DNA from 2 places in the Herpetosiphon sp. NSE202 genome. Region 1 is predicted to be linked to the other one. Evidence: riboswitches for the same ligand, from Rfam matches in the RefSeq annotation. Region 1 holds a riboswitch; the other holds the start of a gene.
What was found. A riboswitch is a leader RNA that binds a small molecule or an ion and turns the genes downstream of it on or off. The one in region 1 is predicted to bind S-adenosylmethionine.
Positions count from the first base shown of each region.

Region 2: another riboswitch for S-adenosylmethionine. It lies ahead of ACFMKP_RS04515 (homocysteine synthase); the one in region 1 lies ahead of metH (methionine synthase).

Region 1 covers NZ_JBHUPY010000005.1:263,063-270,741, forward strand. Annotated here, with positions in the region: gene ACFMKP_RS07195 (TIM-barrel domain-containing protein) at 1-1,702, shown strand, start outside; gene metH (methionine synthase) at 2,207-5,749, opposite strand; SAM riboswitch class I at 5,850-5,952, opposite strand; gene ACFMKP_RS07205 (hypothetical protein) at 6,256-7,679, opposite strand, start outside.
Region 2 covers NZ_JBHUPY010000002.1:9,218-16,896, reverse strand. Annotated here, with positions in the region: gene ACFMKP_RS04530 (DUF4388 domain-containing protein) at 1-21, shown strand, start outside; gene ACFMKP_RS04525 (homoserine O-acetyltransferase) at 73-1,245, opposite strand; gene ACFMKP_RS04520 (hypothetical protein) at 1,242-1,613, opposite strand; gene ACFMKP_RS04515 (homocysteine synthase) at 1,737-3,017, opposite strand; SAM riboswitch class I at 3,168-3,275, opposite strand; gene ACFMKP_RS04510 (ABC transporter permease) at 3,428-4,138, opposite strand; gene ACFMKP_RS04505 (ABC transporter ATP-binding protein) at 4,161-4,931, opposite strand; gene ACFMKP_RS04500 (lantibiotic dehydratase C-terminal domain-containing protein) at 5,028-6,050, opposite strand; gene ACFMKP_RS04495 (lantibiotic dehydratase C-terminal domain-containing protein) at 6,075-7,073, opposite strand; gene ACFMKP_RS04490 (lantibiotic dehydratase) at 7,070-7,679, opposite strand, start outside.

The DNA.
Region 1 (7,679 bases):
ACCAGCAGATATTACCGCTGCATGGCGTGAATTGTTGGGTGCAATGCCGTTGCCAGCCTATTGGGCACTTGGCTATCATCAAAGTCGTTGGGGCTATGATTCAAGCAGCACAATGCGGGCAATTGCCGATGAATTACGCGCCCGCAATATTCCATGTGATGCAATTCATTTTGATATTGATTATATGGATGGCTATCGGGTTTTTACCTGGCATCCTGAACGATTTGTCCAGCCAGCCCAATTAGTGCACGATTTGGCCCAAGATGGCTTCAATGTGGTGACAATTATTGATCCTGGAGTTAAAACTGATCCAAATTATGCAGTTTTTGCTGAAGGTATTGCCAACGATTATTTTATTAAACGGGCTGACGGAACGTTATTCAGTAGCTATGTTTGGCCCGATGATAGTGCATTTGCTGATTTTACGCGGGCTGATGTGCGCGCATGGTGGGGAAATTTACATAAGACATTAGTTGATGCAGGTGTGCGTGGCATTTGGGATGATATGAACGAGCCAACCGTGTTTGATCGACCTTTTAGTGAGGGCGGCGGCAATGGCGGCACGATTGACTTAAATGCACCCCAAGGCGCAGCTGATGAGCGCACAACCCACGCTGAAGTGCATAATTTGTATGGTTTGTTGATGGCCCAAGCAACCTATGAAGGTTTGCGCCAATTACGGCCAAATGAGCGGCCATTTGTGCTAACGCGCTCTGGTTTTGCTGGCTTATCACGCTGGGCAACCTTGTGGACTGGCGATAATTCGGCATTGTGGGAACATTTGGAAATGACCTTGCCACAAATTTGTAACTTGGGGCTTTCAGGAATTCCATTTGTTGGGGTGGATATTGGTGGGTTTTTCGGGAATGCTTCGCCAGAATTATGGGCACGTTGGGTGCAACTTGGCGCATTTCTGCCTTTCTGTCGTGGACATTCGTGCTCAGGCACGCGGCCTGCTGAGCCTTGGGCCTTTGGCGAACGCACCGAAGCAATTGCCCGCGCGTATTTGAGCTTGCGCTACCGCTTGTTGCCCTATTTGTATACGCTGTTTTATCAGGCTTCGACGACTGGCGCGCCCATTATTCGGCCCTTGGTTTATGAATATCCTGCTGATCTGGCGACCCATGCCTTGCATGATCAAGTGCTGTGTGGCTCGCAGCTGCTGCTTGCGCCAATTGTCCGGCCTGGCGCTGAATATCGCTCGGTCTATTTGCCTGCTGGCGAGTGGTACGATTGGTGGACTGGCGAGCGGATTACGGGGGCGCAGCATATTTTGGTGCACGCGCCATTAGAGCGTTTGCCGCTGTATGTGCGTGGCGGCGCAATTCTGACGCTTGGCCCAGTGCTCAATTACACTGGCGAGGCTCCACTTGATCCTTTGACGCTCGATGTGTATCCCAGCGGTACAAGCGAATGGACGCTCTACGAAGATGATGGAATTTCATTCGACTATGAACAGGGCTTGAGCGCAACCACCCATTTCAGCTGCATTGAAACTGCGCAATCAATTAACTTGATTATTGCCGCGCGCCAAGGTGCTTGGCAGCCAGCACCACGCACAATCGTGGTGAATTTGCACTCGTTGCCACCAAAAGCTGTTTTGCTTGATGAGCAGCCAATTGAGTGGGTGCATGCCGAGGGGGCGATTACTGTGAGCTTTGTTGATGATGGCTTGACGCATAGCATCAAGGTTGAATTGTAGCAAATGAAAGGATGAAGTCAAAAAAGAGCATAGAACATAGAACATAGAACATAGGAAAGGATGAAGGATGAGGGATGAAGAATGAAGCATGAGAACATAGAACATAGAGCATAGGAAAGTATGAAGGATGAGGGATGAGGGATGAAGTATGAGTGCATAGATGTACTGGTACATCAGGTTCATCACCGCCTGATATTCTTACCCAACCCCGCTCCCGTCCGACGGGCTTTAACGCCGTGGTTCTTGCGCAATGCGTTTAAAAACCGATGCTCCCCTCGCCCGCGTTCAGTGGGAGAGAGGCTGGGGGTGAGGGCATGCTACTTATTCCCAATCTAATGAACCAATACACATAGAACATAGAACATAGAGACTGACACGTTTGGATGTGTTTCGTGAATTAGCTTTAAACGCAGAGGCGCAGAGAATTAATGTTTCTCTGCGCCTCTGCGTTAAGTGCTCATCCTGTTAATTTTCATCCCTCATCCTTCAACCCTCATCCTTTAATTAATTGGCTAGTTCGGCAATGTCGCTTTCGGCGCGCTCGGCAACTGAGCCAATTGAAAAGTATTTGGCATCGGGGTGGTGCACGACGATTGCGGCGGTGCTTTGCTCAGGATCAAGCTGGAAGGCCGAAGTCAAGCTCACGCCAATTTCTTGAGCTGGCAAGACGCTAAACAGCTTGGTATGCTCCTCGAGATCGGGGCAGGCTGGATAGCCCCACGAGTAGCGTTTGGCCTGATAGCTTAATCCTAAGCCTTGGCTAATGATTTTGTTGGTGAATTCGGCTACGGCCTCGGCGTAGGTTGTGCTCAATCCATGGCTGAAGAACGATTCACTATAATCGCTGGCTTTTTGCAAGCTTTCAACCCGCTCGGCTGCGACATGGCCCATTGTTACGATTTGCAAGCCAACCACATCGAACTCGCCGCTCTCGATTGGCCGGAAATAATCGGCCAAGCAGAGGCGTTCGCGGCTTGGTTGGCGTGGGAAGGCAAAGCGCGTCAAGACGGTTTTGCGATCCTTGGGATCGTACACCACCAACTCTTCGCCAGCGGCTTGAGCTGGGAAATAGCCATAGACCGCTTGAGGTTGCAACCAACCATTGCGCTTGGCATCATCGATCATGCGGCGCAAACGTGGCTTGAATTCATCGTTGACCACGCGATCGTATTCTGCGCCCTTGAGGTTTTTGATGCCCCAACCCAAGCGCCAAAGTGTATTCAAATCGAGATATGGTGTAACATCATCGAGCCGAATTTTTTTGGCAACTTGTACGCCCCAAAATGGCGGTGTAGGCACGGGATTATCGTTGCGAATTGCTGAACGCGCGCCGCTTGGATTATCTTTGCCCAATTTTTCCAGCAAGGTGCGACCACGTTCTGGCGCTTTCAACGATTCGCGGGCTGCATCTTCCATGACGCTCATATATTCTTCGCGTACGGTTGGATCGGAAAGTTTATCCATTGTTTCGAGGCCTTCGAAGGCATCTTTACAATAGAAAACGCCACCTGTGTAGGCCACTTCTGGCTCTGGGAAGAGAATCCGTTGCCCATATTGGCGATTGATTGCTGCGCCGCCAACCAGCACTGGGAAGGTCAAATTGCGTTTGTGCAATTCCTGCACGCACAAGGGCATTTGCTTCGATGTGCTGACCAGCAAGGCCGAAAGTCCAATTGCATCTGCGCCAACTTCAAGCGCTTTTTCGATGATTGTATTGACCGGAACTTGCTTGCCCAAATCGTAAACGGTGTAGCCATTATTCGACAAAATGGTGTAGACCAAGTTTTTGCCAATGTCGTGCACATCGCCATAGACCGTGGCCAGCACCACTTTGCCCTTGGTTGTGCCTTCCACGCGATCAAGGTATTGTTCGAGGTGGGCAACTGCACGCTTCATGACTTCGGCAGATTGCAGCACATAGGGCAAAATCAATTCGCCAGCGCCGAATTTATCGCCAACTTCTTTCATGGCTGGCAGCATCACGCCATTGAGCACATCGATGGCTGCTTCGCCTTGGGTTTGGCCGCCAGCCTCGCGCCATGCTCGCGATTCATCAATATCAGCTTCGATGCCATCTTTTTTGCGATGCAGAATCTTCCAATGAATCCGCTCTTCGGCGTTCATTGTAGCGGTTGGGTCGGCTTTGGCTTCGCCAGCGACTGCTGCATTGGCTTCGAAAAATTGAATGAAGCGCGGCAAGGCTTCGTCATCGCTGTTGAAAATCACATCTTCGCAGACCTTGCGGGTTTCGGCGGAGATTTCGGCAAATGGCATCACGTGGCTTGGGTTGATGATTGCTGCATCCAACCCTGCCTTAACTGCGTGGTACAAAAAGACCGAGTTGAGCGCTGAGCGGGCGTGTGGCTGAATCCCGAAGGAGAGATTCGAAACCCCAAGCACGGTCATTGCACCAGGAATTTCGGCCTTGATGCGGCGAATCCCTTCCATGGTTTCTTTGGCCGATTCGCGTAGTTCGGCTTGGCCAGTGGTTAATGGGAAGGTCAGGGCATCAAACAGCCAGGCATCATTTTGCACACCATAATCTTGGCGGCCCAGCTCAACCATACGCTTAGCGATCGCAACTTTGGCTTCGGCGGTATGGGCCATGCCTTCTTCATCAATCGTCAGGGCGATAATTGCCGCGCCATAACGGGCAACGAGCGGCATGGTTTTGTCGAATTTCTGTTCGCGACCGCCTTCGAGTGAGGTCGAGTTGATGATTGCGCGGCCTGGATACATTTGCAATGCTGCGTCAATCACCTCGTGCTCGGTCGAGTCGATGACCAAGGGCAATTCAACGCCCATGGTCAATTTTTTGAGCAACTTCTGCATTTGCTCTTTTTCATCGGGGCGCTCGGTCATTGCCACACACACATCGAGTGCGTGCGAGCCACTATCGGCCTGTTCGCGGGCAATTTGCAACACGCCATCATAATCATCTTTGAGCAACATTTTTTTGACTTTGCGTGAGCCGACCGAGTTAACCCGTTCGCCAATGATGAATGGGCCTGGATCTTGGTGCAATGGCAGGGCGCGCATCGCCGAGGAAACCTGTTGAACAGTTGGGGCTTGATTGGCTTTGGGTGGGCAATTGTTGCCGATTGAATCGACCAAGGCTCGCAAGTGAGCCGGCGTTGTGCCACAACAACCACCAACCACGCGCACGCCCAAATCCTTGACAAACTCGGTTAACGATTTGGCAAAGCCTTCTGGCTCCAAGGGAAACACGGTTTCGCCGTTGACTTCCATTGGCAAGCCAGCGTTGGGAATACATGAAATTGGCAATTTGGAATTGGCTGCTAAATAGGTGATTGCTGGCCGCATGTGCTCAGGGCCAGTCGAACAATTTAAGCCAATCACATCAACATCGGCCAAGGCTTCGAGCGTGACCATCGTGGCTTGAATATCGGTGCCAAGCAACATGCGCCCTGAGAGATCCAAGAAAACTTGAGCTTGAATTGCAATGTCTGGGCGGTTGAGTTCGGCCAAGCCACGGCGAATCCCATCGATTGCCGCTTTGACTTCGAGAATATCGACGCTGGTTTCGACCAAAAGCACATCAACGCCACCTTCGACAAGCGCAATCGTTTGCTCTTTGAAGGTATCGGACAAGGCATCCCAAGTAATATTCGAGAGCGTTGGATCGTCGGATGATGGCAAGAAGCCAGTTGGCCCCATCGAGCCAGCGACGAAGCGTTTGCGGCCATCTTGGGCTTGGTAGCGGTCGGCGACGCTGCGGGCGAGCTGGGCAGCTTTAAAATTTTGCTCGTAGGTTTTATCGGCCAAGCCCCATTCATGCAAGCGAATGCGGGTTGATTGGAAGGTATTGGTTTCCAACACATCAACGCCTGCTTCCATAAACGAGCTATGAATCTGTTCGATAATGTCGGGGCGCGTCAAGGCGAGATAATCGCGTGCGCCGAAGTACTGTTCGCCGCCAAAATCCTCAGGCTTGAGATCATACAAATCCAAGCTAGTACCCATTGCGCCGTCGTAAATCAGAACACGTTTCGCCAATTCGGCGACGTAAGGTTTTATGCTGGTCATGACGCATTCCCTTGTGTGTATGGCTAGCGCTGCCAAAGCGCAGAACCAAGGTTAAAAAAAACTCCTCGCACACTGGCGAGGGCTTCAATCATTGAGTTGCCACTCATCTATCAGCGCGATTGCTGCTGGAAGAAGCACCTTTCTCAGTGAGACGGTTGCTGGAGCGTCATCGGGCCAGATCCCTCGGCTCCTCGTGATGAGGTATTCAATTAATCGCAGTATAGCAAATCTTAGCGAAAAATCAAAGCATGAAGAGCATAGAACATAAGGATGAAAGGCTATAGCCTATAGGCTTTCGGGGATTTGTTGGTAACGTCAATAGCCAACAGCCCCAGCTTCGCGTCCTTTCGTGTCCTTCGTGGATCAATTATTAACGCAGAGGCGCAGAGGAAAGATGGCTATGGGCTATAGGAAGGAATAATCTGGTGAATCTGGGCAATCTGTGGCGGAAACAGCCAAATAACCTAGCGCCAATAACCTGATTCCAATCGTACTATTTGCGGTTTTTAAATATTAAAGTATTTAGAAAGATCGTTTTGAATATGTTCTGGTGCTTTGAAAATTGTTGGTTTAAGCAGATCATCACCATCCAGAGTAATTGTGCCATGGGTAAAAGTTGCATCTCCACGGGCATGACCTTGGACCCATGTATGACCAGGTTTTAGCGTAATACCAGCTTTCGCCGCCTGAAGATACTTGATTTGTGCAGCTCGAAAGGTTTTGCTGATAAAGCGTTCATGGCCAACCACTGCATGAATTGCTTTGGATTGCGCTTCATACCAATCATTTAAACTACTGGTAATTGATGCTTGTCGAACCCTTGGTATTTGACGTTGTTGAGGCATAGTAATCTCATGATTAATACGTGGGCGATAATTTGCTTGCTGATGATGCCGAACTGGATATTCATTGTGGTGCGGTATCACCAAGGCATGATAATTCGCAATAATCATATATTGAATCAAAAGATAATAAGTTTTGTTATTGATCAGATCAACAAAACCTTTAATTGAGCCATCGCTGTTAACGGTAATAGTACCAGCTAAAGGTTTATCTCCATTACTACTGAATAAGGCTAATACATAAATACTTGGCGCTTCTAACCCTTCTTGAACGAATTTGAATGACAGAATATTGGTATATTTGGTTAATAGTGCTGGAGCCTCAATTTCGGCCCGGCCCTCTGATGGAATCTCATACATTCTTTGTTCTGAACAAATATCATCCCATAAACCTTTGATCACTGTTTGGATATGTGACTTATGATGAATATTGGGATTCCATAAACTTGTCATAAGGTGTGTCAGGGTATCTCCATTAAGTAATTGATGATTATAATTCATGATATTTCGTGGTAATAAATCATTTGTAATTGAGTTAAACATCAGTATTAATCCATCAACTGTTGTAATCGATGGATTTGTGATAAAACTTAGTCGTTGTTGAAATTCAACGAATGTCATTGGTTTAATTGAGTTTAAGAATTGAGAAATATTTTCGATGTTTGGTAATGCCTCTTTAGTATACGTATATATGGAACAATACTCGAGTAAATGAAATCTTGTGTCATAACTTTTAATAATACTTAGTAACTTTTGGGCATTTACCCGTAACCCTGTTTTAAACAGAATATCGTCGATCAAATCATCTGGATGTTTGATTGGTGATTGTACTTTTCTTAGTTCTGGAACCAGCTGAATATACTCAAAAATATAAGTTTGCACTGTATTCCTTTTCGATAAATAATTAATTGTATCTTTGAGATGTTCATCAGTAATAGAACGATTTTTATTAAGAAACGTATGTATTTCATATATATCTTTATTAGATAGATTTGCTATTTTATAATATAAATTTTTCCTTGATTTGAATAAATTTATATTATCAATATTGATATTTTGGATTTGATTTATTGTATTTGGTATATCTC
Region 2 (7,679 bases), on a different contig from region 1:
CGTATCCTTGGTAGCCGCTAAGCATTCTTTTCCAAGCAAAACGCCCAGCAGATTGCTGGGCGTTGTTTCTTTTTAGACACTTAAACTGGCAAGCCAATCGCTGAGCGGCGGCGTGAGTTGGCTATCTTCGAGCAAAAAGGCATCGTGGCCTTTGGTGCTGTGAAAGGGATAATGCACAACGCTGCGGCCCGCTGCCTGTGCCGCTTGCAGAATAATTTCACCATCACGCTCAGGGTAGAGCCAATCGCTGCTCCACGTTGCCACAAAAAATTGGGCTTGGGTGGTGGCAAAAGCTGCATCCAATCCACCAGGCTGCTGGCTCAAATCAAAATAATCCATTGCCCGCGAAATTACCAAATAGCTATTGGCATCAAAGCGTTGCACAAACGAGCGGCCTTGATAATCGAGATAGCTTTCGATTGCAAATTCCGGCTGATGGCTCCATTGCGGCCCTTGGCCCTGTTGCCAACGGCGATCAAATTTTTCTTCCAAGGCTTCGGCACTGAGATAGCTGATATGGCCAATGCGCCGCGCCGTTGCCAAGCCATTAACTGGGCCAGCAGTGCCATAATAATCGCCACCCCGCCAAGCGGGATCGCTGACAATCGCTTGTCTGCCAGCGGCACTCAAGGCCATGGCCATCGCCGATGAGCGGGCAGTGGTTGCCAAGGCAATCACCCCACGGACGCGATCGCCCCAGCTTGCAGCCCATTCAAGCGCTTGCATGCCGCCAAGCGAACCACCAGCAACTGCCAGCAAACGTTCGATGCCGAGCGCATCAAGCAAACGCACTTGGGCTGCCACCATATCGCCAATCGTCAGAACTGGAAAACGGCTGCCCCAGTGGGTTCCCGTGTGCGGATGCAACGACGATGGCCCAGTTGAGCCGCCGCAACCACCCAAAATATTCGAGCAAATCACAAAGTAGCGTTCAGTATCAAAGGCGCGGCCTGGGCCGATAAACGGCTCGCACCAGCCAGCTTTGCTATCGTGAACACTATAACGGCCAGCGGCATGGGCATCGCCCGAAAGCGCATGGCACAGCAAAATCACATTTGAACGATCGGCATTCAGCGTGCCATAGATTTCGTAGCTCAACTGCCACGGCGCAGGAATCAAAGCGCCGCTCGCAGTGCGAAACGGCTCAGTAAAGACATGCACGTGGGGCGTTACAAAACCAACCGACCGTCCCCAAGCAGGTTGGGTAACGGTCGGTACATCGCCCAAGGTGACGGTATCGGTCATAGCCGCGTACCTCCTTGGCGCAAGCGAGCGGTTTGTTCGTGATAGTACCCGATGATCGCATCGACCATGCTTGAACCGCACTCAACTGCATCCGCTGGTAAATCGCGGACGGCAGCCCCCAAATCAGCACAGCTAGCAGCCAATTCGGCAAGCATTCCACTAACATCGGCCATGGTGCTGGATGCAGGGGGCGTTGCTCCAGCTCGCTGCGGCACGGCGCGGAGTTGTGCCACAGCCCAGCGATTGTGGGCTACCAATTGTTCAACTAACGGGGCTGGATTTGCCGCTTTGGCCTGAGCAAGCACTGTTGTTACAAACTCGCCATGAGCCGAGCGTAAAGGTTTGAGTAAATCATGATTATGCGACATCGGGAACTCCTTGGTCTGTGGATGCTCAGCAGTTGTTGAGCATCCACCCGTACATATTTCGGTTAGGGTCGCAACTCCCTGGCATGCAGCAGTTCGACACACTCTCACTGCTGGCTAGTGCGATTAAGCAAGGGCTTGTTCCAAATCGGCGAGAATATCGTCGATGGCTTCGGTACCCACTGACAAGCGGACGTAATCGGCAGTCACGCCGGTTGCCAAGCGTTCTTCGTCGGTCAATTGTTGGTGCGTCGTGGTAGCTGGGTGAATCGCCAACGACTTCGAATCGCCAATGTTGGCCAAGTGCGAGAACAATTGCAACTTGTCGATAAAGCGGCGGCCAGCTTCCAAACCACCCTTGACCCCGAAGCCAATCAAGGCCCCAGCACCCTTGGGCAGGTATTTTTGGGCCAATTCATATGATGGGTGGCCGGGCAAACCTGGGTAGTTGACCCATTCGACGTTCTTATGTTCGCTCAAGAACTTGGCCACAGCCGCCGTGTTTTGGACGTGGCGTTCCAAGCGCAGGTGCAGGGTTTCCAAGCCTTGCAACAGCAAGAACGAGTTGAATGGGCTAAGACATGCGCCAAAGTCGCGCAGCAATTGAACCCGAGCTTTGAGAATGAAGGCTGGCGCACCCAAATCAGCAAAGCGCAAGCCGTGATACGATTGATCAGGCGTGGTGTATTGGGTGAAGCGTCCGCTGGCAGCCCAATCGAACTTGCCTGCATCAACAATTACCCCACCAATCGTCGTGCCATGGCCACCAATAAATTTGGTCGCCGAGTGCACCACGATGTCTGCGCCGTGCTCAATTGGCCGCAACAAGAATGGGGTTGCAGCAGTGTTATCAACAATCAACGGCACGCCAACTTCATGGGCAATTTTGGCAATCTTTTCAAAATCGGGAATTTGCAACTTAGGATTGCCAATGCTTTCCAAGTAGAAGGCTTTGGTGCGATCGTCAACCGCAGCACGGAAGTTTTCTGGGTCGGTTGCATCGACGAAGCGGGTTTCTACGCCCCAACGTGGCAAGGTGTGGTGCAGCAAGTTATAGGTGCCGCCATACAAGTTGGTTGCTGAAACAATGTTATCGCCAGCTTCAGCCACATTCAAAATGGCGAAGGTTTCTGCTGCTTGGCCAGATGACACGGCCAAAGCGCCAATCCCACCTTCGAGCAAAGCAATGCGTTGCTCGAACACATCGTTGGTTGGGTTCATAATCCGGCTGTAGATGTTGCCAGGCTCGGCCAATGAGAACAGCGCCGCAGCATGCTCGGTATCGCGAAAGGCATACGAGGTAGTCTGGTAAATTGGCACAGCCCGCGAACCAGTGGTTGGATCTGGTTTTTGACCACCGTGGAGCGCTAAGGTTTCGAATCGGGTGAATTGCACTTCGTCTGCCATGATCAGGACTCCTTGTAGATAATCTTCAATGCTACGGTTGTTCCGATTCGCGCCATTGCGACCCCAGGCGACACCGCCTATGAACAAAAAACCTCTCATCAACTGATGAGAGGCTGTTAGTAACCATCGAAAGATAGGTTTGTGCGCCGCCCCTCATCTCCCAGAATGATTCTGTCGGAATTAGCACCAGGCCGAACATTGCTGCTCGCGGTTGCCGGGGTTTCATAGGGCCGATCCCTCCACCCCTCTGGATGAGTTACGCAAGTGATATTTATTTGTATGCGCTATTTATAACATAGTTAAACAGAATTGTCAAGAATCAATTTCAAGTTACTTAACAATCTCACTCAACAATCAAAAACCGCCACTAGAAGATTAATTGAGCAGCGGTTTTTTGGCTTTCTAATGGTCTATTCCCAACGAAAGAGTTTGGCTGCTGAGCCAAGGCTTACGACAGTCAATAGCGCTAACACGGCCAAACTGGGCCAAATATTAAAACTCAATCCAAGCCAATTTGCTTCGAGCAATTGGACTAAATGGCGGGCTGGAACCCATGCGCCAAGATGTTGCAACAGGCCTGATTTGCCAGTATTGCTCGAAACCAGCACCACCGCCATCGCCCCAAACACCAAAATGCTAATCACTTGGATGCTGCGGGTGTTGCGAATGCGGCTGCCAAGCAAGGCTCCCAGCGCCGAAAAGGCAATCGCCCCAGCCAGAAAGCTGATAATTAGGCCAAACATATTCGCTGGCAAGGGCAATTTCAGCACCACAATGCTGAGAATCAACACCACCAGCCCGCCCAAGAGCACCAACAACAAGCCAACCAAGGCTTGGGCCAATAAATAGCGCATTGGCGAGATTGGGGTGATTTGCAAGCGCCGCAACATGCCACGCTCACGATAATTAACCAAGCTCATTGGAAAGGCCATAATCCCAAAAATCATCGGGCCAAAGGCCAACATCATCAGAGCATTGGCGGTTTGGCTGGGGCCAGAGGGCATTTGCAAGCCCAAAATCAAGGCCATCAAGGCCGGAAAAAAGACAATAAAGCCAAGGTTGGTCAGATCACGCCCCATCAAGCGCAATTCAGTGCGTACAATTTGCCAAAAAGCGTGCATACTTCCTCCTGAATAGGTGCAATTAATGGGCAGGCTGGCCGATCAAGCGCAAAAAGACATCTTCAAAGGTCACTCGTTCTGGGTGGGGCAGCTCGCGGCTGGGCACTGGCTGCTGACGCAAATCATGTTGATAGGCGGCAATCATGCGGTCTGGCGTATCGAGCGCAATCACTGTGCCTTGATCGATGACGGCAATCCGGTCGCATAAACGCTCAACTTCTTCCATAAAGTGGGTCACAAGCACCACGGTTTTGCCGCGCTTGCGCACATCTTGAATTAAGTTCCAGGTGATTCGCCGCGCTTGGGGATCGAGGCCAGTCGTCAATTCATCGAGAAACACAATTTCGGGGTCGTGAATCAGGCTGAGGGCGATAAATAAGCGCTGTTTTTGGCCGCCAGAAAGATTGGCAAAGGTGGTTTTAGCTTGCTCAGCCAAGCCCCATTCTTCGAGCACTTTTTGCCAAGGCCGCGCTTGCGGATAAAACGAGCCAAATAATTGCAAGGCTTCAGCAACTGTCAGCCGATCAGGCAGGGTTGCTTGTTGCAGTTGCACGCCAATTTTGCTGCGAATATACTGGCCATGCTGCTGCAAATCGCGGCCCAGAATTTGAATCGTGCCAGCCGTGGCGGGGCGCAGGCCAATAATACATTCCACCGATGAGGTTTTGCCTGCCCCGTTGGGTCCAACAATCCCAAAAATCTCGCCAGCCTCGACACTGAATGACACATCTTTGACTGCTTTATGCTTGCCATAGTGTTTTTGTAGCTGTTCTACGACCAGTACTGGAGCCATAGCTTCCTCCTTGAATGTGGTATTTTGCTGGCTCCATTAAACAATTTAGCCTCCCGCAAAACGAGAGGCTCAGCGATACCAAAAGCGATACAAGTTCTAGCGTGGCTCTAAAATCAATGGCACACTCATCGGCTCGGCAGGCAGCTCAGCAAGCAACACGCGATACAACATATATAGCAATTGCAGCTCTTGCATAATGCTCAGGCCCAAGCGATTTTGCACCAAATGCAGATAATTGGGCACAAACAGCAAGCCAGTTAATGGATATTGGGCCACAAGCGTTGGCAATTGGGCCTGATAGCGCTGAAAATGCTCGATCACGCTCGATTGTAAGTGCTGGTTGGCTTCAGCAGCTTGCAAATCGGCAAAATGGTTGTGCAAATGCGCGCGCCAATCGGCAAATAATGGATAGTTATTATTATGCCGTAAAGTGCCCAAACGCTGGCGAATTGCCGGAGCTTGGCGCTCGAAATGCTGCTCCAAGCCGCGCATAAACGCAGCCCGATCACCAACCACTTGGGCAATCCAATAATCGAGGTAGCTGCGCACGATCAAGGCTTGCACGGAGGGATCAGGGCTAAATTGCTCCAGCAGATCGTGCACTAATTCGAGCACCCAAAACGAGCGTGCCACGCCGCTGTTGGCACTAGCCTGCAAGACCCGCAGGCAAATGGTGCTGGAATAGGCAAAATGTTGCTCGGCCAAGGCCATGCCCAGCTTGCCAGCATATTTGGCATACTCTGGTTCGTAGGTCAAATCGCGCAGATAGCCCGCCGCATAGAGTTCATCAATTGCTTGCGGCGCATGCTGCAAACCAACCGTCGCCGCATGATCTTGAAAAAAGCGCAACAGCTCGGCATCGAGCAAGGGATCGATCGTGGCGCTGCGGTTTTCGGGCGGGCTTTGGTAGCGCAAACGCACATGGTAGCCACCCTCACCGTAGCGAATAAAAAACCAGCGATCGATATGCGGGCGCAAGCTGCCGTGCTCGCCAAAAGTTCGTTCCCAATCGATCAGCATTTGGTCGCAGACCTGACGCAGATCGGGCTTGCTTGGAGTTGGGGTGTTTGGTGGCTGTAAAAATACTTGGCGATAGTGCCATTGGCTTGAATTCTGCATCGGATTCCCCTTTTCAGCGCAAAATCAATATTGATTGACCAGCAGTTGTTGCAACGTTTGCTTGGGCTGTTGTTGGCGCTGGCGCTCAAGCGAAAGCAACAGGCTACACAAATGGGCTTCCTCGGCGATGCTAATGCTCAGACGATTGTGAGTTAGGTGAAACAAGGCTGAAAGCGCTGCATAGCTCGAAAAGGCCAATTCTTGTTGTTGATCACGTTTGATCACCGGCCCAGCGTAGCGGCGCAAACCCTCCAGACCAGCCTGCACCACCACATGCAACGCTTCGGGCAATAAACTTAAGCGCTCAGCCAAAGGCCGTTGATGAAAGCGCCAATTGCGCTCCAGCGATTGCGCCACCAAGGCATCGGATTGTTGAATAAACTCACCTGGAAACTCAAAATAATCGACCCACGTTTGGCGCAAGCGTTCCAGCAAGCGGCTAATTTCGATGCTTTGCAAAAATCCAGCATGCAGCAACTCATCCAAAAAGATGCGGCTGAAGATTTTGCGGGTTACCAAATCGGTTGTATGCGGAATCACATCGAGCGTGCTGCGGGCAATCGCGGTTTGCAAGGCATAGTAATGGCGCAAATCTTCGAGCGAATCGTGATCGCGGCCAATCGCCAAGTCGTGGCTAATTTCCAGCTCAACCGAGCCAGGTTGAGCCAAAGCGCTCACATCGGTAGCAAGCCCTAATTTACGATTGAGAATCGCAGCTTGGGCCGAAAGTGGCTGCGCCTCGCCACAAAGCTCAGGGTTTTGGGCAAAATAGGCAGCAAAGCGTTCACGAATCAAGGGAACCGCAAACTCGCGCAAAACCTGCTCATCGGCAAAACAGGCAATGCGCAGCTGGTAGCCGCCTTCGGAAAAGCGCAGCCAGGTAATAAACTCAATCTGTTCGCGCAATTGATCAAACAGCGGAGTCCAAGCTTCAGCAATCAAACGATCAGCTCGTGGATCGTATGGCTCGTCAACCCGCTCTGGGCTATAGTAGATTTTGCCATTCAGCACAGCGAAACTCATTGGCCACCTCCCCGATTGAACTCAACCTGAAATTCAATCACATATGGTTGTTGATCGAGGTCAAACCACTGCTGCTGTGGGCTGGGCAGCATTTCTTCGAGCGTCAAGCTCACCTGATCATCGGCAATTACATGGCGCAACATCTGAATGCTGAAATAATTTTCAATATCCAGCGCAAGTGGTTTATGGTTCGTCCACATATTGAGATGTTTGCTGCTGAGTGGGCGTTGGATGCGCACAAAAACTTCGCTTGGCAAGCCCGCTTGTTCGGCCCAGCTATACCAATTGAAAAAGCTCATAAATTCGTCGTTGGCAACGCTGCTTGGAATTGCGGCGCTTGGCACATTCCAGCTTTCACGTTGCAAGACCAAGCGACCAATCCGCAGCCGAGGCGTATGGCTGATTTCATTCGCTGGGTGTTTGCGCGACACGAGGGTTTGCTCGCGCGGGCGCAATTGCTCCATGTGATAGCTGCTGGGGCTGAGTTGAGCCAGCACCCGTTGCAAAATTGGCAACGAAACCATGTGCAAAAAGCCCATGTAGAGCGGCAAAAGCTCTTGCTGGCTGCCATCGGCGGCACGGCTATACACCCGCAATTGATCAGCA